Regions from separate parts of the Streptomyces sp. NPDC012474 genome, predicted to be linked through region 3. Evidence: predicted binding sites of a transcription regulator. Region 3 holds the regulator's gene; each other region holds the start of a gene.
The links. The regulator HrcA, encoded in region 3, represses chaperone genes, less so after heat shock. The targets are predictions, from matches to a motif close to TTNGCACTCNGNNNNNCNGAGTGCNAA.
Positions count from the first base shown of each region.

Region 1 (6,679 bases), on a different contig from region 3:
CTCCTGCGTGTTCATCCCGCACGACCTGGAGCAGGGCAAGGTCGTCATGGCCGCGGTCTACGGCGGCGAGCTCGTCGGCATCGAGGGCAACTACGACGACGTGAACCGCTTCTGCTCCGAGCTGATCGGCGACCCGGCCGGTGAGGGCTGGGGCTTCGTCAACGTCAACCTCCGGCCGTACTACGCGGAGGGTTCCAAGACCCTGGCGTACGAGATCTGCGAGCAGCTCGGCTGGCGGCTGCCGGACCAGCTGGTCGTGCCGATCGCCTCCGGCTCGCAGCTCACGAAGATCGACAAGGGTCTCCAGGAGCTGATCAAGCTCGGGCTGGTCGAGGACAAGCCCTACAAGATCTTCGGCGCGCAGGCGCTCGGCTGCTCGCCGGTGTCCACGGCCTTCAAGGCCGGGCACGACGTCGTACGGCCGCAGAAGCCGGACACGATCGCCAAGTCGCTGGCGATCGGCAATCCGGCGGACGGGCCGTACGTGCTGGACATCGCGCGGCGGACGGGTGGTGCGGTGGAGGACGTGAACGACGAGCAGGTCGTCGAGGCGATCAAGCTGCTGGCGCGGACCGAGGGTGTGTTCGCGGAGACCGCCGGTGGTGTGACGGTCGGCGTGACGAAGAAGCTGCTGGAGAACGGGCTGCTCGACCCGTCGAAGTCGATCGTCGTCCTGAACACCGGTGATGGTCTGAAGACGCTGGATGCGGTGGCCGGGACCGGGCTCACGGCGACCATTCGTCCCAGCCTGGAGTCGTTCCGGGACGCGGGACTCGTCTGACCGTTGTTCGCTGCGGGCCGGTGGGGGGCTGGTCGCGGCCACGCGGCGGAGCCGCATATCGGCACAGCCCCGCGCCCCTGGAAGCAGGTGCGTCACCCAACCCGGAGGTTTTGAAGTCATGAGCGTCACCGTCCGCATCCCCACCATCCTGCGCACCTACACGGGCGGGCAGGCCGAGGTCGCCGCCGAGGGCGCGAACCTCGGTGAGGTCATCGCCGACCTGGAGAAGAACCACACCGGGATCGCCGCCCGGGTGCTCGACGACCAGGGCAAGCTGCGCCGGTTCGTCAACGTGTACGTGAACGACGACGACGTGCGGTTCGAGCAGGGGCTGGAGACGGCGACGCCGGACGGTGCCGGTGTGTCGATCATTCCCGCCGTCGCCGGTGGCTGAACGGGTCGACCGGCCTGTTTGTTACCTTCGGTAACGACGATTACCGAGAGTTCATCGAATTGCCCCCTCCGTGAGAGAAGCGGAGGGGGCAATTCTGTGTGGTTGAGCGGGGTACAGTTGGGGAACGCGATACCGATCCTCTGATCGGAACCCTGAATTCCTGCCGCGAGTCCGACAAGATGTAGCCAAAGTGTGCGCGTCTTTCGAGGCTTTTGTTCCCTTCGTGGAGCCCGACTTGCCCTGAATTCAGGCGAATTCTCCCCACATTCCGGACCCTGCGCGTCCAGAATTCTCGTCCGATTGACCTGTTGCAGACGGCAGTTGGACAGATACATTCGGCCGCGGTCGACGCGTTCCGGCGCACGCCCCCAACCGTGGGGGGTGAGGTCTGACCCGGATCCGCGAAGTGTGGATCTGTGCAAGGGCCAGTAATAGGGGAGTTAGGCATGGCTCAGGGCACCGTCAAGTGGTTCAACGCGGAGAAGGGGTACGGCTTCATCGCGGTCGACGGTGGTGCGGATGTTTTCGTCCACTACAGCGCGATTCAGATGGACGGCTACCGCACCCTTGAAGAGGGCCAGCGGGTCGAGTTCGAGATCTCGCAGGGCCAGAAGGGACCGCAGGCCGACATGGTTCGCGTCGCTGCCTGAACGCGCACCACGACCAACGCTCACGCGACCGGTCTTCTCAGAAGGGCCCGTACCCCCCGGGGTGCGGGCCCTTCCGCGTGGTCGAACGGCCTGGCCGGCGGTGGTCGCGGGGGCCGACGCCCGTGCCCGGCCCAAGGGGCGCTCGCGCCCGCCCGTCACCCCTCGACTCACCCGATCGCCACCCCTCGACGAGCGCTCGCCGCGCGAGCGCGCCTTGCACTCTCGGGGGTCGAGTGCTAATCATTGCGTTAGCACTCTGAAGGTGAGAGTGACAACGTAAGGACCGGGTCGGTGAGGCCCGCAGGCCGGGTGGGAAGGAACCACGAGGCAGGCGAGCCGTCCGTCGCGGGCGCGGGCGCGGTCCGAAGTAATCACCCCCAGTCCTGGAGGGACCACTTCACATGGCCAAGATCATCGCGTTCGACGAGGAGGCGCGGCGCGGCCTCGAGCGCGGCATGAACCAGCTCGCGGACGCCGTGAAGGTGACGCTCGGCCCCAAGGGCCGCAACGTCGTCCTCGAGAAGAAGTGGGGCGCCCCCACGATCACCAACGATGGTGTCTCCATCGCCAAGGAGATCGAGCTCGAGGACCCGTACGAGAAGATCGGCGCCGAGCTGGTCAAGGAAGTCGCCAAGAAGACGGACGACGTCGCCGGTGACGGTACGACCACCGCGACCGTTCTCGCCCAGGCCCTGGTCAAGGAGGGCCTGCGCAACGTAGCCGCCGGCGCCAACCCCATGGCCCTCAAGCGCGGTATCGAGCGTGCCGTCGAGGCCGTCTCCGCCGCCCTGCTGGAGCAGGCGAAGGACGTCGAGACCAAGGAGCAGATCGCCTCCACGGCCTCCATCTCCGCCGCCGACACCCAGATCGGCGAGCTCATCGCCGAGGCCATGGACAAGGTCGGCAAGGAAGGCGTCATCACCGTCGAGGAGTCCCAGACCTTCGGTCTGGAGCTTGAGCTCACCGAGGGTATGCGCTTCGACAAGGGCTACATCTCGGCGTACTTCGCGACCGACATGGAGCGTATGGAGGCCGTCCTCGACGACCCGTACATCCTGATCGCGAACTCCAAGATCTCGAACGTCAAGGACCTGCTCCCGCTCCTGGAGAAGGTCATGCAGTCGGGCAAGCCGCTGCTGATCATCGCCGAGGACGTCGAGGGCGAGGCCCTGTCGACCCTGGTCGTCAACAAGATCCGCGGCACCTTCAAGTCCGTCGCCGTCAAGGCCCCGGGCTTCGGCGACCGCCGCAAGGCGATGCTGCAGGACATCGGCATCCTCACCGGCGGCGAGGTGATCTCCGAGGAGGTCGGCCTCAAGCTGGAGAACGCCACGATCGACCTCCTGGGCAAGGCCCGCAAGGTCGTCATCACCAAGGACGAGACCACCATCGTCGACGGTGCCGGCTCCGCCGACCAGGTCCAGGGCCGGGTCAACCAGATCCGCGCCGAGATCGAGAACAGCGACTCGGACTACGACCGCGAGAAGCTGCAGGAGCGCCTGGCGAAGCTCGCCGGCGGTGTCGCGGTCATCAAGGCCGGTGCCGCCACCGAGGTGGAGCTCAAGGAGCGCAAGCACCGCATCGAGGACGCCGTGCGCAACGCCAAGGCGGCCGTCGAGGAGGGCATCGTCGCCGGTGGTGGCGTGGCCCTGCTCCAGGCCTCCCAGGTGTTCGAGAAGCTGGAGCTCGAGGGTGACGAGGCGACCGGCGCCAACGCCGTGAAGCTCGCGCTGGAGGCCCCGCTGAAGCAGATCGCCGTCAACGGTGGTCTCGAGGGCGGCGTCGTCGTGGAGAAGGTCCGCAACCTCCAGGTCGGCCACGGCCTGAACGCCGCGACCGGTGAGTACGTCGACATGATCGCCGAGGGCATCATCGACCCGGCGAAGGTGACCCGTTCCGCGCTGCAGAACGCCGCCTCCATCGCCGCGCTGTTCCTCACCACCGAGGCCGTCATCGCCGACAAGCCGGAGAAGAACGCCGCGCCCGCCGGCGGCGGCATGCCGGGCGGTGACATGGACTTCTGATCGACCCGGTCGATCACGTCCTTGCCGAGGGCGGCACTTCCTGTTCCGACAGGGGGTGCCGCCCTCGGGCGTTCGCCGACCGTCTTACTGCTCGTTTCAATAAGAGATCCATCAAGAGGGCCTCGAAGGCTGAAGGCAGGCGCCATTGGCTTGTCGCGTGGTAGGCATGAGCGGTGATTGGTCGCCTCCCGCTCGACGAGCAGCTCGCTGCCCTAAGGTCTGTGCTGTCCCGTAACGAGGTGCTGGTGGAGGTGTTGAACCGCACGGCTCGATTGGGGCTGCCGGGCTGGTACCTGACGGCAGGTTGCCTGTTCCAGACCGTCTGGAACGTGGCCACGGACAGGCACCCCAGCAGCGGTATCCAGGACTACGACGTCTTCTACTTCGACGATCATGATCTGTCGTGGGAGGCGGAGGACGCTGTGATCAAGGCCGCCGACGGTGCCTTCGTCGACGTGCCGGCAGAGGTCGAGGTCCGTAACGAGGCCCGCGTCCACCTCTGGTACGAGGAGAAGTTCGGCGTCGCGTGTGCTCCCTATGCCTCCACCGAGGCTGCCATCGACAGCTTCGCTGCTACTACCTGCTGCTTGGGCGTTCGCCTGGAACGGGATGGACAGTGGCGCGTCTACGCACCGCATGGGCTTGCCGACGTGTTCAACCTCGTCGTCCGGCCCAATCCAGTGCTTGCTCCGCGCGATGTATACGAGACCAAAACCGCCCGCTGGCGGCAGCAGTGGCCCGAGCTGACCGTGCTCGACTGGCCTTCCGAGCCCACCACCCTGACGCCTGCCTCGACATGATGCGCGAGTCGACGCAGAACAGATGATGCTGCACGCGAGCTGAAGCAGGCGGACGTGGAGGTCCGTGCGCCGTTCGTAGCGGACAGTTAGTAAGGGACGGAGTCGCGAGGGCTGCGCGAAGGGCTCGGGGGAGGAGGCGTCACAGGGGGGCCGGGTGGCTGACGCAAGGTGCGGGAGATTCCCTTGCGCTCGTACCTCAGGTGCTCCTTCTTCAGTTCGTCCTTGAAATGCCGTCCATGCGTGGCGATGGCGTCAGCGATGAGGAGTTCGGCGTAGGCGGCCTTGTTCGTCTTCTCGAGCGCGCAGGCCAAGGAGGCCTGGTCGAACAGGGAACAGACCTGGACCACGTGGTGCAGGATGCGCCGCACAACAGGGGGGGCCTCTGAGAACTGCGCGCCGGGCGCGTTCTCGAGATCCGTCATCAGCAGCAGGATGCGGCGTGAGGAGTACTCCTGGCACAGACTGCGCACCACGGCGTCCAGGCGTTTGTGGAGAGATGCCGACGCGAGAGCCAGCAGGATCCGCGCGGTAAGCGGTGCTGCGGGTTCGGCGGAGTGGCAGAGGACGGCGCGGTCTACATGGCGTGACCCCGCCCGGACGAGTGTGGTCAGGAACTCCCCGAGGTGTCTGATCGGCCGGTCGGTCAGTGCGTCCTGGAACACGACCTGGGCGTGATCAGGCAAGTCGTGTCGCTCCAGGCAGAGCAGGAGTGCGGCGACATCCTGCGGTGTGCTGATCCTGGCCGCCGCCTGCACGATGCTCTTCGAACCAGGGAACGCTCTGTCCAGCGTGCTGAACAGAGCGTGGATCTCGGCGGATGTTCTGGCTGCCCGCAGGGTCAGGACCAGAAGCTCCGCCGCGTACCGACGGCGCCCCGAGCCGTAGAAGTTGCTCAGGAGCGCGGCGATCTCGTGAGGCGGGCGGGACTCCGCGGCGCGGCATGCGATGGCCCAGGCGTCGTCGTGACGCTGTGTCTGCGACAGCACCGAGACGAGCGCGATCAGGTGCTCCACCCCGCGGCGCTGAGTGTCGTCGAAGATGGTGTCCGCGTCACGGCCCAGCCCGTGACGTGTCAGCGAGTCCATCAGGAGTACGACGTCCGACGCGGAACGCTGGGTCGCGGCTGCGGTCTGAAGGGCATCGGCGAATCGGGACAGCTGATCCTCGCGCAGCGTGAGACTCATCTCCACCAGGTCCGAGGTGGGACGGCGGGCAGCCGCAGTGCTCATGGCGGTGATGATCGCGTGGTCGAGTTCGCCGTCGGCGAGGGCCGCGGTGATGATCACCAGATCGGCCACGGGCCGGACGGCCGCGACCGCGCCGAGCAGGCTCTCGGCGTGTTCGCGGAGCTCGTTTCGATGGAGTGCGAGGACGAAGGCGCACATGTCGTCAGCCCGATGAAACTCCGCTGAGGCGCGCAGCAGCGTCAGGACGTAGTCCTCGAAGCCTCGTTGAAACAGTTCCCTCGCCAAGACGCCGACGTCTTCGACCGGGCGGACCATCACCATCGCCGACAGGGCGGTGTGCGCGTGTGCGTCGAAGCCCTCCTGCCGCAGCGCGGCCAGAAGTCCCGCCACTTCCTCGACGGTGCGTGACTGGCTCGCCGACCTCACCAGCTCGCCGGCCGTGGCCTGCCGGGTGCGCAGCTCCAGATCACCCACCACGCGTACGAGCTCCGGTACCGACGCCGTACGGTCGGCCTCTTCGAGCATGACCGTGAGCGAAGGAATTCCTGCCTGGTCCGGATCGGGGTGGAGTTCCTGCACAGCCTCCAGCTGGACCTCCAGCCGATGGCACTCGTCTTCGACGGCGATCAGTTCGGCCCGGGTGACGGCGAGGGCCTCCTGGAGATAGCTCACCTGGTCTTGCAGGTCGGTGCATTCCGCATCGAGCTGCTTGTACTCGCCTTGCCACAACTCCACTTCGGCCCGTTGGGCGAGTTGCTGCTGTTCCATCCGCATCTCGAGGTTCCGGCACCGGCTCTGCACGTTCGCGAGCCGGGACTCCCGGTCGACCAGCGCTTCCTCCAG
Region 1 is NZ_JBIBEP010000006.1:153,429-160,107, forward strand. Features, by position in the region: gene thrC (threonine synthase) at 1-781, shown strand, start outside; gene ACFY9S_RS15915 (MoaD/ThiS family protein) at 900-1,175, shown strand; gene ACFY9S_RS15920 (cold-shock protein) at 1,622-1,825, shown strand; gene groL (chaperonin GroEL) at 2,227-3,849, shown strand; gene ACFY9S_RS15930 (nucleotidyltransferase family protein) at 4,023-4,649, shown strand; partial or broken gene ACFY9S_RS15935 (IS5/IS1182 family transposase) at 4,647-4,739, opposite strand; gene ACFY9S_RS15940 (hypothetical protein) at 4,736-6,679, opposite strand, start outside.
Region 1: groL (chaperonin GroEL) is a predicted target of HrcA. The motif match lies at 2,039-2,065, and genes of this name have one in related genera.

Region 2 (6,679 bases), on a different contig from region 3:
CAGGCTGCGGAAGGGCCCTAGTCGCCTCCGCCACCGCCCCCTCCGTCCCCACCACCGCCGTCACTGCCGCCGCCGCCCCCGTCGCCGCCGTCCCCGCCGTCGCTGCCCCAGCCATCGCCGCCGCCGGGTTCATTGTCGTCACGGTCCCTGCCGAGGTTGCTGAACCAGGGACGCTCCCAGATGTCGTCGCCGGTGTTCCGGCGGGAGCCCACGGCGCGGAACCTGGCCAGGCCCGTGGTGTCGCCGAGGCCGAAGGACACGGCTACCGCGTGGGCCATCACTGCGTCCAGGGCGTCGGGGCTCTCGTGGCGCACGTCGGCCAGCGGCAGCAGCACCGAGCCGGGCGGAGGGCCGGGCCACCGTGAGGGGCGGGTCAGCAGCGCGACGTGCCGGTCGTCGCGCAGCAGCCACGAGCTCTCGCCGTTCTCGCGGCGCAGTGTCCACTGCCGGTCGGGCAGGCGGATCTCGACGCTGCTCTTGGACTTGCGCATCCTCTTGCGCAGTTCGAGCCGTGCGGTGATGTCACCGACGGTCATGATCAGGCCGTTGGCCAGGTCGGCGGCGTCGGGGCGGTAGCCGTACGGTGCCCGCAGGCGCACGGCGGGGGCGTGCGTGCCCCAGACGTCCACGCGTACCGAGCGCCGGTCCACGGCGACGGTCACCCGTCCGGCGGGGCCGTGCGCGTGGCGGCGCGCGATCCACAGCGGTACGCCCTCCGCCTGCGCCCGTGCGGCGAGGTCGGCCACGTGGTCCGGCCCGCCGCACCTGCGTACCGCCAGTTCGCCCAGCGCGCGGGCGAAGTCGGCAGCCTGACGGGCCTTCAGGGGGGTGGTGGTGCCGGTCACGCGGGTGACCGGGACGACGCCGGGGCCCTGGGGCAGCATCCCCAGGGGGCGTTCGGCGCCTCCGCCGCCGAGCCAGCAGCCCCGCAGGAACGCTTCTGCCATGGCGGCGAGGTTCAGCTCGTCCAGCGGGGTCGTCCTGCCGCCCCTGCCCAGTCCCACCTCGGTGAGCCGCACCGTCCGCGCCAGCGGGTTGCGGGACCGTTCCCCGTAGAGCACCTGGTTCATCCCTACCCCCTCATGATCCGACTGCTCTGCGGGTAGACCGTCGCCGGCCCCGGCACGGTTCCCCGACCGGCGGAGAAAGGCGCACGGCGAAGGCCCGGCACCCCGTCTCCGGGGTGCCGGGCCTTCGCTCGGGCTCGGGCGGGCTGACGTCGTCAGCCCTCAGCCGTCATGCCTCAGTGGGAGTGGCCGTGGCTGTGGCCACCGGCGGCCGGCTCCTCCTCTTCCTTCTTCTCGACGACCAGGGTCTCGGTCGTGAGGAGGAGGGAGGCGATGGAGGCGGCGTTCTCCAGGGCGGAGCGGGTGACCTTGACCGGGTCGATGACGCCGGCCTTCACCAGGTCGCCGTACTCGCCGGTGGCGGCGTTGAAGCCCTGGCCCTTGTCGAGCTCGGCGACCTTGGAGGTGATGACGTAACCCTCCAGGCCGGCGTTCTCGGCGATCCAGCGCAGCGGCTCGACGGCGGCCTTGCGGACGACCGCGACACCCGTGGCCTCGTCGCCGGTCTTGCCGAGGTTGCCCTCGAGGACCTTCACGGCGTGGACCAGCGCGGAACCACCACCGGAGACGATGCCCTCCTCGACCGCGGCGCGGGTCGCGGAGATGGCGTCCTCCAGACGGTGCTTGCGCTCCTTGAGCTCGACCTCGGTGGCGGCACCCACACGGATGACGCACACGCCGCCGGCCAGCTTCGCGAGGCGCTCCTGGAGCTTCTCGCGGTCCCAGTCGGAGTCGGTGGTCTCGATCTCGGCCTTGATCTGGGCGACGCGGCCCTGCACGTCGTCCTTGTTGCCGGCACCGTCGACGACCGTGGTGTCGTCCTTGGTGACGGTGACGCGGCGGGCGGAGCCGAGCACGTCCAGGCCGACCTGGTCGAGCTTGAGGCCGACCTCCTCGGAGACGACCGTGGCGCCGGTGAGGACGGCCAGGTCCTGCAGCATCGCCTTGCGGCGGTCGCCGAAGCCGGGGGCCTTCACGGCGACGGCGTTGAAGGTGCCGCGGATCTTGTTGACGACGAGGGTGGAGAGGGCCTCGCCCTCGACGTCCTCGGCGATGATCAGCAGCGGCTTGGAGGCGTTGGCCTGGATGACCTTCTCCAGCAGCGGCAGCATGTCCGCGATGGCGGAGATCTTGCCCTGCGTGATGAGGATGTAGGGGTCGTCCAGGACGGCTTCCATGCGCTCCTGGTCCGTCACGAAGTACGGCGACAGGTAGCCCTTGTCGAAGGCCATGCCCTCGGTGAAGTCCAGCTCCAGACCGAAGGTGTTGGACTCCTCGACGGTGATGACACCGTCCTTGCCGACCTTGTCCATCGCCTCGGCGATGAGCTCGCCGACCTGCGTGTCCTGGGCGGACAGACCGGCGACGGCGGCGATGTCGGACTTCTCGTCGATCGGCCGGGCGGTCGCGAGGAGCTCCTCGGAGACCGCGGCGACGGCGGCGTCGATGCCCTTCTTCAGGGCGGCCGGGGAGGCACCGGCGGCGACGTTCTTCAGGCCCTCGCGCACGAGCGCCTGGGCGAGCACGGTGGCGGTGGTCGTACCGTCACCCGCGATGTCGTTGGTCTTGGTCGCCACCTCCTTCACCAGCTGGGCACCGAGGTTCTCGTACGGGTCCTCGACCTCGACCTCGCGGGCGATGGTCACACCGTCGTTGGTGATGGTGGGAGCGCCGAACTTCTTGTCGATGACGACGTTGCGGCCCTTGGGGCCGATCGTCACCTTGACCGTGTCGGCAAGCTTGTTGACGCCGCGCTCGAGGGCGCGACGGGCGTCCTCGTCGAACTTCAGGATCTTCGCCATGGGAGCGTGAGCCCTCTTCCGGAATCAGGGGTTACGGCACTGCGCCCCGGGCGCCCGGCTTCTGTCGATCGCGGGGGGCCAGGGGCGCAGTTCAAAGCAATGTGCTTGGGGTGAATTACTTCTCGACGATCGCGAGCACGTCGCGGGCCGAGAGGACGAGGTACTCCTCGCCGTTGTACTTCACCTCGGTGCCGCCGTACTTGCTGTAGAGCACGACGTCGCCGACGGAGACGTCGAGCGGAAGACGGTTGCCGTCCTCGAAGCGGCCCGGGCCCACGGCCAGGACGACGCCCTCCTGGGGCTTCTCCTTGGCGGTGTCCGGGATGACCAGGCCAGAGGCGGTGGTCTGCTCGGCGTCGAGCGGCTGGACCACAATGCGGTCCTCGAGCGGCTTGATGGCAACCTTGGAGCTGGTGGTCGTCACGATCCGACCTCCCCCTTCGGAGATCTCACGGGGTTAACTGTCTGAGGTGGCGACCAGGTGGATCCGTCGTCGCGGGTGCCGGACCTGCCCGTCGCTGTGTTGGCACTCTCCTATGGGGAGTGCCAGAGCCGAGACTATGACTGCGATTAGCACTCGGTCAAGCGGACTGCTAATTGCCCGCGGCGCGTCGGCCGGATTCTCTCGCCAGGTGGTCCTCCAGCCGCCCCACCCGCAGACCGCGCTTCGCGATCTCCCGCAGCAGGCGTTCGGTCCGCTCCGTGAGGGTCAGGGACCCGGTCTCGCCGGACGGCACCGAGACGATGTCGCCGGCGCGCAGGCCGGGCTCGCCCCGGGTGTAGGTCAGTTCGCCACCGGCGTCCAGGGACGCGCGCCACAGGACGACCGCCGTGATGCCGCAGTCGGCGGCGGCGCGCAGGGTCGTCGTGTCGTAGGTGCCGTAGGGCGGGCGGAAGAGGCGGGGGCGGATGCCGAAGCGGGAGCGGAGCTTGTGCTGCTGGCCGCAGATCTCGGCGCGCTGCCCGGCGTAGGGCAGACCGCGCAGGGCGGGGTGGTCGAGGGTGTGGTTCTGGATGGACGCGCCGACCGCGCGCAGCCGGGCGAAGTGGCCGTAGCCGGGGCCCACGACGCTGTCCGTGAGGAACATGCTGACCGGGAGCCGCCGTTCGCGGACGAGCCCGACGAAGCGGGGGTCGCGTTCGGCGCCGTCGTCGTAGGTGAGGAAGACCACCGGGTCGCGGGTGGGGACGTGGTCCACGACGGGCGGCAGATGGCGGCTGTCGCTCACCGCGCGTGCCGGATCCTGCGCGCGGCCGTCGGCGGGGCCCGACCGCTCCCCCGCGGCCCCGGCGCAGCCGGCCAGCAGGGCCGCGCACAGCACGGCGGCGGCCGGCCGCCTCACAGGTAGTCCTCCAGCCGCCCCACCGCGTACCCCTCGGCCGTCACCTTGTTCAGGAAGCGGCGGATCATGTCGGCCATCGTGCCCTTCCCCTCGTCGCGGCCCCGGAAGTGCGTGAGGACGATGTCCCCCGGGCGCAGCTTGCGGTCCCCTTCGCGGTACTCCCAGTGGTCGGCGAAGACCTCCTGGTTCCACAGGGGCACGTACGCGATGCCGCAGGCCCTGGCGGCGCGCAGGGTCGCCCGGTCGTAGCTGCCGAAGGGCGGGCGGAAGAGGGCGGGACGCTTGCCGAACCGCTTCTCCATGTAGCGCTGCATGCCGCAGATCTCGCGCTTCTGCGCCCGGTACGACAGGCCCCGCAGGTTGGGGTGGTGGAGGGTGTGGTTGTTCAGGACCACACCCCCGGACTGCATCTTCCGGAAGTAGCGGGGGTCGTCCTTGACCAGGTAACCGCTGAGGAACGCGGTGTACGGGACGTCCAGGTCGCTCATCATCCGCAGGAACGCCCGGTCCTTCTCGGCGCCGTCGTCGATGGTGAGGAAGACGACCTTGTCCCGGGTGGGGATCGTGGTGAAGACGGGCGGGAGGCCCGACTTCCGGTGGCCCTTCACCTCGAAGCCCTTGCGGGTCCTGATCCTCGGCTTCTCCGTCGGGGGCGGCGGTGCGGCGAGTGGGGCCCTGCGCAGGTCCCAGCGGTGCGCGGCGGCGGCCCGGGCGGCGTGCGCGGCGCGCAGCTTGCCCGCGTGTGAGTCGAGCGCGCGGGCCGGGGGCGCGTCGAGGGGCTGCTGGCCGCCGGCCGGGGTGACGTCGCTGCCGCCGTCCTGCGCGCAGCCGGAGGCGATGGCGGCGAGCACGAGCACGGCGAGGCCGATCCGTGCGCGTGCGGGCGCGCGCCCCCCTGCCCGGCTTTTGTCATTTTGTACGACTGCTCGCATGGTGCCGGATCCTCGCAGCCCCTCCCGCCGATCCCGGCCCGACACCGCGGCCGGTGCCGCACCATCCACCGACTGGCCCACACGCCTCCGGACCGCCGCCGTCGCCGGTGCCGCACCATCCACCGCCCGGCCCACACGCCTCCGGACCGCCGCCGCACCATCCACACGCCCCCCGCCGCACCATCCTCCGACTGGCCCGCACGCCTCCGGACCGCCGCCGTGGCCGGTGCCGCCTCGTCCACCGACTGGCCCACACGCCCCGCGACCCCCGCCGTGGCCGACAATGATCCGGTGAACGACCTCGCCCTCCTCCTCACCCCCGAAGGCCGCGCCCTCCTCGACGAGGTGCGGGACACCGACCCGGCGCAGGAGTTGGCCGTCGCGACCCGGCTGCGCCGCGAGCACCCCGCCGAGCTGGTGTCGGCGGCACTGGGCCAGGCCCGGCTGCGGCAGCGGGCGGTGGTGAAGTTCGGGGCCGAGGACGCGGGCCGGATGTTCTTCACGCCGAACGGGGTCGAGCAGTCGACCCGGGCGAGCGTGGCGGCCTACCGGGCCCGCCGTATGGCCGGCCTGGGCATCACCTCGGTCGCCGATCTGTGCTGCGGCATCGGCGGTGACGCGATCGCGCTGGCCCGCGCCGGGATCCGGGTGCTGGCCGTGGACCGGGACCCGCGGACGGCCGCCGCGGCCCGGGCGAACGTCGACGCGTTGGGCCTGGCCGGCCTCGTCGAGGTCCGCGAGGCGGACGTCACGGACGTGGACACGGCCGGTTTCGACGCCGTGTTCGTCGACCCCGCCCGGCGCGGCGGCCGCGGCCGGATCTTCGACCCCGAGGCCTACTCACCGCCCCTGTCCTGGGCCGTGTCCGCCGCCCGCCGGGCTCCTCGTGCCGCCGCGCTGAAGATCGCCCCCGGCGTCCCGCACGAGGCGGTCCCCGAGGACGCCGAGGCCGAGTGGATCTCCGACGGCGGGGACGTCAAGGAGGCGGTGCTGTGGTTCGGCACCGAGCCGGGGGCGGTCCGGGCGACCCTGCTGCCGGGGCCCCGCACCCTGCTCTCCCGCGGCCTGCCCGATCCCGCGGTCCGCCCGCCCGGCCGCTACCTCTACGAGCCCGACGGCGCCGTCATCCGGGCCCACCTGGTCGCCGAGGTGGCCGACCGGGTCGAGGGCGGGCTGCTCGACGCGACCATCGCGTACGTCACGGCCGACGCCCTGCACCCGACGCCGTACGCCACGGCCTACGAGATCACCGACCATCTGCCCTTCAACGTCAAGAAGCTGAAGGCGCTGCTGCGGGAGCGGCGGGTCGGCACGCTGACCGTGAAGAAGCGGGGCTCGGCGGTCGAGCCGGAGGAGCTCCGCAGGAAGGTCAAGCCGCAGGGCCCGCACGCGGCCACGGTGTTCCTGACCCGGGTCGCGGGGGCACCGGCGATGCTCATCGGGCACCCGGCCCGTCCGTAAGCGTCAGGACCGCTCCGCCGCCCGCCTCAGCAGCAGCTCCCGCTCCCGTTCGTTGCGGGTCAGGGACGCCGCCC
Region 2 is NZ_JBIBEP010000003.1:307,703-314,381, reverse strand. Features, by position in the region: gene ACFY9S_RS09665 (hypothetical protein) at 18-1,070, opposite strand; gene groL (chaperonin GroEL) at 1,244-2,869, opposite strand; gene groES (co-chaperone GroES) at 2,985-3,293, opposite strand; gene ACFY9S_RS09650 (polysaccharide deacetylase family protein) at 3,463-4,212, opposite strand; gene ACFY9S_RS09645 (polysaccharide deacetylase family protein) at 4,209-5,144, opposite strand; gene ACFY9S_RS09640 (methyltransferase domain-containing protein) at 5,436-6,605, shown strand; gene ACFY9S_RS09635 (sigma-70 family RNA polymerase sigma factor) at 6,609-6,679, opposite strand, start outside.
Region 2: groES (co-chaperone GroES) is a predicted target of HrcA. The motif match lies at 3,393-3,419, and genes of this name have one in related genera.

Region 3 (6,679 bases):
TGTTGTCACGTCCTCCGAACCACTCCGAAACCGGCCTGCCGCCTGGCATAGACCAGAAGCACGCTCGCCCTCGGCGCCCGTCGAAGGCATCCCGAACCCGCCGCGTCAGCGACTGTCGAAAGCTTTCCGGACCACCCCGTCAGCGACCGTTGAACGCGTCCTTCAACCGCGAGAACAACCCCTGCTGCCCTGGCTGACTGCGCCCGCCCGGGGGACAACCCCCGGACCCCCGGCAGCAACCGGACCACCCCCGTCAGCGACCGTTGAACGCGTCCTTCAACCGCGAGAACAACCCCTGCTGCCCTGGCTGGAACTGCCCCGTCGGCCGTTCCTCGCCCCGCAGCTTGGACAGCTCGCGCAGCAGGCGCTCCTGCTCGGGGTCGAGTTTGCTCGGGGTCTGGACCTCGACGTGGATGATGAGGTCGCCGCGTCCGCCGCCGCGCAGATGCGTGACACCGCGGCCGTGCAGCGGGATCGACTGGCCCGACTGGGTGCCCGGCCGGATGTCGACCTCCTCCAGGCCGTCCAGCGTCTCCAGCGGCACCTTCGTGCCGAGGGCGGCGGCCGTCATCGGGAGCGTGACCGTGCAGTGCAGGTCGTCGCCGCGCCGCTGGAACTGCGAATGGGGCAGTTCGTGGATCTCGACGTACAGGTCACCCGCGGGACCGCCGCCGGGGCCGACCTCGCCCTCGCCGGCGAGCTGGATGCGCGTGCCGTTGTCGACACCGGCCGGGATCTTGACCGTCAGCGTGCGGCGGGACCGGACGCGGCCGTCTCCCGCGCACTCCGGGCACGGAGTGGGGACGACCGTGCCGAAGCCCTGGCACTGCGGGCACGGGCGGGACGTCATGACCTGGCCCAGGAAGGACCGGGTCACCTGCGAGACCTCACCGCGTCCGCGGCACATGTCACACGTCTGGGCCGAGGTGCCCGGGGCCGCGCCCTCACCGCTGCAGGTGTTGCAGACGACGGCCGTGTCGACCTGGATGTCCTTCGTCGTACCGAAGGCCGCCTCGTCGAGCTCGACCTCGATACGGATCATCGCGTCCTGGCCGCGGCGGGTGCGCGAGCGCGGTCCGCGCTGCGACGCCGTACCGAAGAACGCGTCCATGATGTCCGAGAAGTTCCCGAAACCGCCGGCTCCGAAGCCGCCCGCGCCGCCGCCGGCCTGCGAGAGCGGGTCGCCGCCGAGGTCGTAGACCTGCTTCTTCTGCGGGTCCGACAGCACCTCGTAAGCGGCGTTGATCTCCTTGAACCGCTCCTGGGTCTTCGGATCGGGGTTGACGTCCGGATGCAGCTCGCGCGCGAGCCGCCGGAAGGCCTTCTTGATCTCTTCCTGCGACGCGTCGCGGCGCACGCCGAGTACGGCGTAGTAGTCCGTGGCCACTACGACTCCGCCAGGATCTGTCCGACGTACCGTGCCACTGCGCGTACCGCTCCCATCGTTCCCGGGTAGTCCATGCGGGTCGGTCCGACCACGCCGAGCTTGGCGACTGCCTCGCCGCCCGAACCGTAGCCGACCGACACGACGGACGTGGAGTTGAGTCCTTCGTGGGCGTTCTCGTGACCGATCCGTACGGTCACACCCGGATCCTGCGCCTCGCCGAGCAGCTTGAGGAGCACGACCTGCTCCTCCAGCGCCTCCAGCACCGGCCGGATCGTGAGGGGGAAGTCATGACCGAAGCGGGTCAGATTGGCGGTGCCGCCGATCATCAGCCGCTCCTCGTTCTCCTCGACGAGCGTCTCCAGGAGTGTGGAGAGCACCGTGGAAACCGTACCCCGGTCCTCGTGCTCGAACGCCTCCGGGAGATCCTCCACCAGACTCGGCACATCCGCGAAACGGCGGTTCGCCACACGGCTGTTGAGCCGCGCGCGCAGATCCGCGAGCGAGGCGTCGCCGAAGGGCGCCGGGCAGTCGACCACGCGCTGCTCGACCCGTCCGGTGTCCGTGATCAGCACCAGCATCACGCGGGCGGGCGCCAGGGAGAGCAACTCCACATGCCGCACGGTGGACCGCGTCAGCGACGGGTACTGCACGACGGCGACCTGACGCGTGAGCTGCGCGAGCAGCCGTACCGTACGCGCCACGACGTCGTCGAGGTCGACGGCGCCCTCCAGGAAGTTCTGGATCGCGCGCCGCTCGGGCGCGGTCATCGGCTTGACGCCGGCGAGCTTGTCGACGAACAGCCGGTAGCCCTTGTCGGTGGGGATGCGCCCGGCACTGGTGTGCGGCTGGGCGATGTACCCCTCGTCCTCCAGGGCCGCCATGTCGTTGCGGACGGTGGCCGGGGAGACGCCGAGGCTGTGCCGCTCGGTGAGGGCCTTGGAGCCCACCGGCTCCTCGGTGCCGACGTAGTCCTGGACGATGGCGCGCAGCACCTGGAGCCTGCGTTCACTGAGCATCGCGCACACCTCCAGATGTCTGAGCCTGCTGCCCTGCCGGTCCGGCCTGGCACTCTGCGCGTGCGAGTGCCAGCATTCCCCGGCCCAGTGTACGGCGGTGGGGTACACCCCCGGCAAGGCTGGTCGTGCGGCGCCGTGCCCCGAGCGGGGCGCACCGCTAGCGTCGCCGTATGACGGTGACTTGGGAAGACCTCGGATGGGAGCGCGTGGCCGCCGGGGTGGGTCGGTGCCGGCTGCCGGTGTGGGACTGCACGGCGGGGCTGGTCGCCGGTGCGGGCGCGGTCCTTTTGATCGACGCGGGGTCGAGTCTCGCGGAGGGCGCGAAGTTGCGTGCGCAGGCGCGGTCGCTCACGGGCCACCGTGTGACACATCTCGCGCTGACCCATCCGCACTTCGACCACGTTTTCGGGGCGGCGGCGGTCACGGACGCGGAGGTGTTCGGCGCCGTGGGCGTGGACGCGGCGCTGACGCGGGTGCGGGACCGGGAGGAGCTGCGCGCGGACGCGGTACGCCACGGCCTGGCGGCGCCCACGGCCGAGGAGGCGGCGGAGCGGCTGGCCCCTCCCGGCCACCTGGTCTCGGGCGAGTGGACCCTGGACCTGGGCGGCGGCCGGCAGGTGCTGCTGGCGAACGTCGGCCCGGGCCACACCGCCCACGACCTGGCGGTGCTGGTGCCGGGCGATCCGGAGGTGGTGTTCTGCGGCGACCTGGTCGAGGAGTCCGGGGAGCCCCAGGCGGGCCCCGACGCGGTGCCGTCGCACTGGCCGGCCGCCCTGGACCGGCTGCTCACCCTGGGCGGCGAGGACGCGCTGTACGTGCCCGGTCACGGAGCGGTGGTGGACGCGGCGTTCGTGCGGGCGCAACGGGACGCGCTGGCCGCGCGTTTCGGCGTGTCGTGGTGATCGCCCTTCGCCTTCTCCTATCGTCATGCGAATGCGCCAGTACTCCGCCGATCTGACTCCGCCGTGGAAGAAGCCGAAGCCGGTGCCCGAGGTCGCCGCGGAGCCGGGCCTGGTGGTGGAGGAGCCGGGGACCGGCTTCTGCGGAGCGGTGATCCGCTGCGAGGCGGGCACGGTGACGCTGGAGGACCGCTTCGGCAAGCACCGCGTGTTCCCGATGGAGCCGGGCGGTTTCCTGCTGGAGGGCAGGGCGGTGACCCTCGTCCGCCCCTCGCCGGGCGGCCCCTCGCGTCCCACCCGCACGGCCTCCGGTTCGGTGGCCGTCCCCGGCGCCCGCGCGCGGGTCGCCCGCGCCGGCCGCATCTACGTCGAGGGCCGCCACGACGCCGAGCTGGTCGAGCGGGTGTGGGGTGACGACCTGCGCATCGAGGGCGTGGTCGTGGAGTACCTGGAGGGTGTCGACGACCTCCCGTCGATCGTCGACTCCTTCGCCCCGGGCCCCGACGCGCGCCTCGGCGTCCTGGTCGACCACCTGGTCCCGGGCTCGAAGGAGTGGCGCATCGCCCAGTCCGTCACCAGCGACCACGCCCTGGTCGTGGGCCACCCGTACATCGACGTCTGGGAGGCGGTGAAGCCGTCGTCCCTGGGCATCGACGCCTGGCCCCGGGTCCCGCGCGGCCAGGACTGGAAGACCGGCGTGTGCCGGGCCCTCGGCTGGCCGGAGAACACCGGCGCGGCCTGGCAGCGGATCCTGTCGGGGGTCCACTCGTACAAGGACCTGGAGCCGGAGCTGCTGGGCCGGGTGGAAGAACTGATCGACTTCGTGACCGCGTAGCTGCGGGCATGCGTGCCGCCCCCGCTGCGGGCATGCGGGCGGCCGCCTCAGCTGCGGGCATGCGTGCCGCCAGGGGCGGCACGGGTGGGCGCAGCGGCACCCCGCCACGCCGGGCTGCGCACCCCACCCGGCCCCGGCGCGGCGCAGCGGAATCCCGCTACGCCGGGCTCCGCATCCCAACCACCCCCTGCCCCGGCACCGACGCCGAGCACCTCAGTCCACGAGATCCCGCACGACCCCGTCCGCCAGCAACCGCCCCCGCAGGGTGAGCACGGCCCGCCCCTCCGCATACGGCCGCTCCTCGAGCAACCCTTCGGACAAGGCCCGCCGAGACGCCGCGAGCCCCTCCTGCCGCAGCAGCGCCAACGGCACCCCGTCCCGCAGCCGGAGCTCCAGCAGGATCCGCTCGACCCGCCGGTCCTCGTCGCTCAGCAGCTCCCGCCCGGCCCCCGGCGACCTCCCCGAAGCCAGCGCGGCCGCATACGCCCCCGGATGCTTGACGTTCCACCACCGCACCCCGCCCACATGGCTGTGCGCCCCCGGCCCGGCCCCCCACCAGTCGGCCCCCCGCCAGTACAGCTCGTTGTGCAGGCACCGCCCGGCCTTCGAAGTCGCCCAGTTGGACACCTCGTACCACTCGAAGCCCGCGCCCGAGAGAACCTCGTCCGCGATCAGGTAGCGGTCGGCGTGGACGTCGTCGTCGGTCATCGGCACCTCGCCCCGGCGGATCCGGCGCGCCAGCTGCGTCCCCTCCTCGACGATCAGGGCGTAGGCGCTCACATGGTCCGGCCCGGCCGCCAGCACCGCGTCCAGCGAGGCCCGCCAGTCGTCGTCGGACTCACCCGGGGTGCCGTAGATCAGGTCGAGGTTCACATGCTCGAACCCGGCGCCCCGGGCCTCCGCGACACACGCCTCGGGCCGTCCCGGCGTGTGCGTGCGGTCCAGCACCTTCAGCACATGCTGCCGGGCGCTCTGCATCCCGAAGGAGATCCGGTTGAAGCCTCCCTCACGCAGGGCCGCCAGATACGCCGGATCGACCGACTCCGGATTGGCCTCCGTGGTGATCTCGGCGTCCTCCGCGAGCCCGAACTCGTCGCGGACGGCCTTCAGCATGCGGACGAGATCACCGGCGTCCAGCAGCGTGGGCGTGCCGCCGCCGACGAACACCGTCCGGACCGGCCGCGGATCGTCGCCCAGCACCTTGCGCGCCAGCCGGATCTCGTCGGCGAGCGTCTCGGCGTAGTTGTCGCGGGACGCGAGGACCCCGCCGGTGCCGCGCAGCTCGGTCGCGGTGTACGTGTTGAAGTCGCAGTAGCCGCAGCGGGTCGCGCAGTACGGGACGTGCAGGTAGAACCCGAGCGGGCGGTCGGCGGCCCCGGCGAGGGCGGACGCGGGCAGCGTGCCGTCGTCGGGGACGGGCTCGCCGTCGGGAAGTGCGGAAGGCATGCCTTCCATTGTCCAGCACCCGCGGGGTCAGTCCGCCTGGAGCACCAGCAGGGCGAGATCGTCCGCCGGGGGCCGTGCTCCGAACTCGTGCACCAGCCGCTTGATCCGCTCGGCTATCAGCTCCGCGTCCAGCCCGGCGCACCCGGCCAGCGCCGCCGCGAGCCCGTCCCCGTCGTCGAACTGGCGGGAGCCCGAGCGGCGCTCGGTCACGCCGTCGGTGACGCACAGCAGCGTGTCGCCGGAACGCAGTTCGAAGGTCTCGCTGGTGTAGGTGGCGTCCTCGACGACGCCGAGGAGGGTCTGGGGCTGCGCCGCCGTGTGGACCTCGCCGCCGGCCCCGAGCAGCAGCGGCAACGGGTGCCCGGCGGAGGCGACGGTGCAGCGGACACCGCCGTCGAAGGGCACGAGTTCCCCGTAGAGCAGGGACAGGAAGCGGGTCTGGGGGCCGTCGCCGGGCGGCGTCGGGCGCGCCCCCGCGGCGACCAGCGCCCGGGCCGCCGCGTCCGCGGCCTCCGTGGCGTCGTCGAGCAGGAGCTGGTTGAGACGGTCGAGGACGTCGGCCACCCGGTAGCCCTCCCGGGCCAGCAGCCGCAGCCAGGGCCGGGCCAGGCCGATCACGACGGCCGCCTCGGGCCCCTTGCCCTGGACGTCGCCGACGGCGAAGCACCAGCGGCCGTCGCCGGCCGGGAACAGGTCGTAGAAGTCGCCGCTCGGCCCGCCCTTGTCGCACGGCTCGTAGACGAGGGCACTGCGCATGCCGGGGATCTCGGCCACGGCACCCGGCAGCAGGCCCCGCTGGAGGACGGCGCTGATGGTGGCCTGGCGGGCGTACTGGCGGGCGGCGCCGATGGCGAGGGCCACCCGGCGGCTGAGGTCCTCGACGAGGCCGGTGATCTCGTCGGGGAAGCCGGCCTTCCCGGAGCGTCCGATGACGAGGGTGCCCAGCGGGCGTCCCCCGGCGACCAGCCGGTACGCGAGGGCCGCACCGGGCTCGCCGTCATCGAGCGCCCCACCGGGCCAGGGGTAGTCGACGGGCCCGGACCTGCCGCGCTCCCGGCTGCGCTCGAACGGCGAGGCCCCCGTCGGGTCGAACGGC
Region 3 is NZ_JBIBEP010000001.1:548,957-555,635, reverse strand. Features, by position in the region: gene dnaJ (molecular chaperone DnaJ) at 254-1,387, opposite strand; gene hrcA (heat-inducible transcriptional repressor HrcA) at 1,387-2,403, opposite strand; gene ACFY9S_RS02415 (MBL fold metallo-hydrolase) at 2,574-3,305, shown strand; gene ACFY9S_RS02410 (DUF3097 family protein) at 3,337-4,137, shown strand; gene hemW (radical SAM family heme chaperone HemW) at 4,351-5,583, opposite strand; gene ACFY9S_RS02400 (SpoIIE family protein phosphatase) at 5,611-6,679, opposite strand, start outside.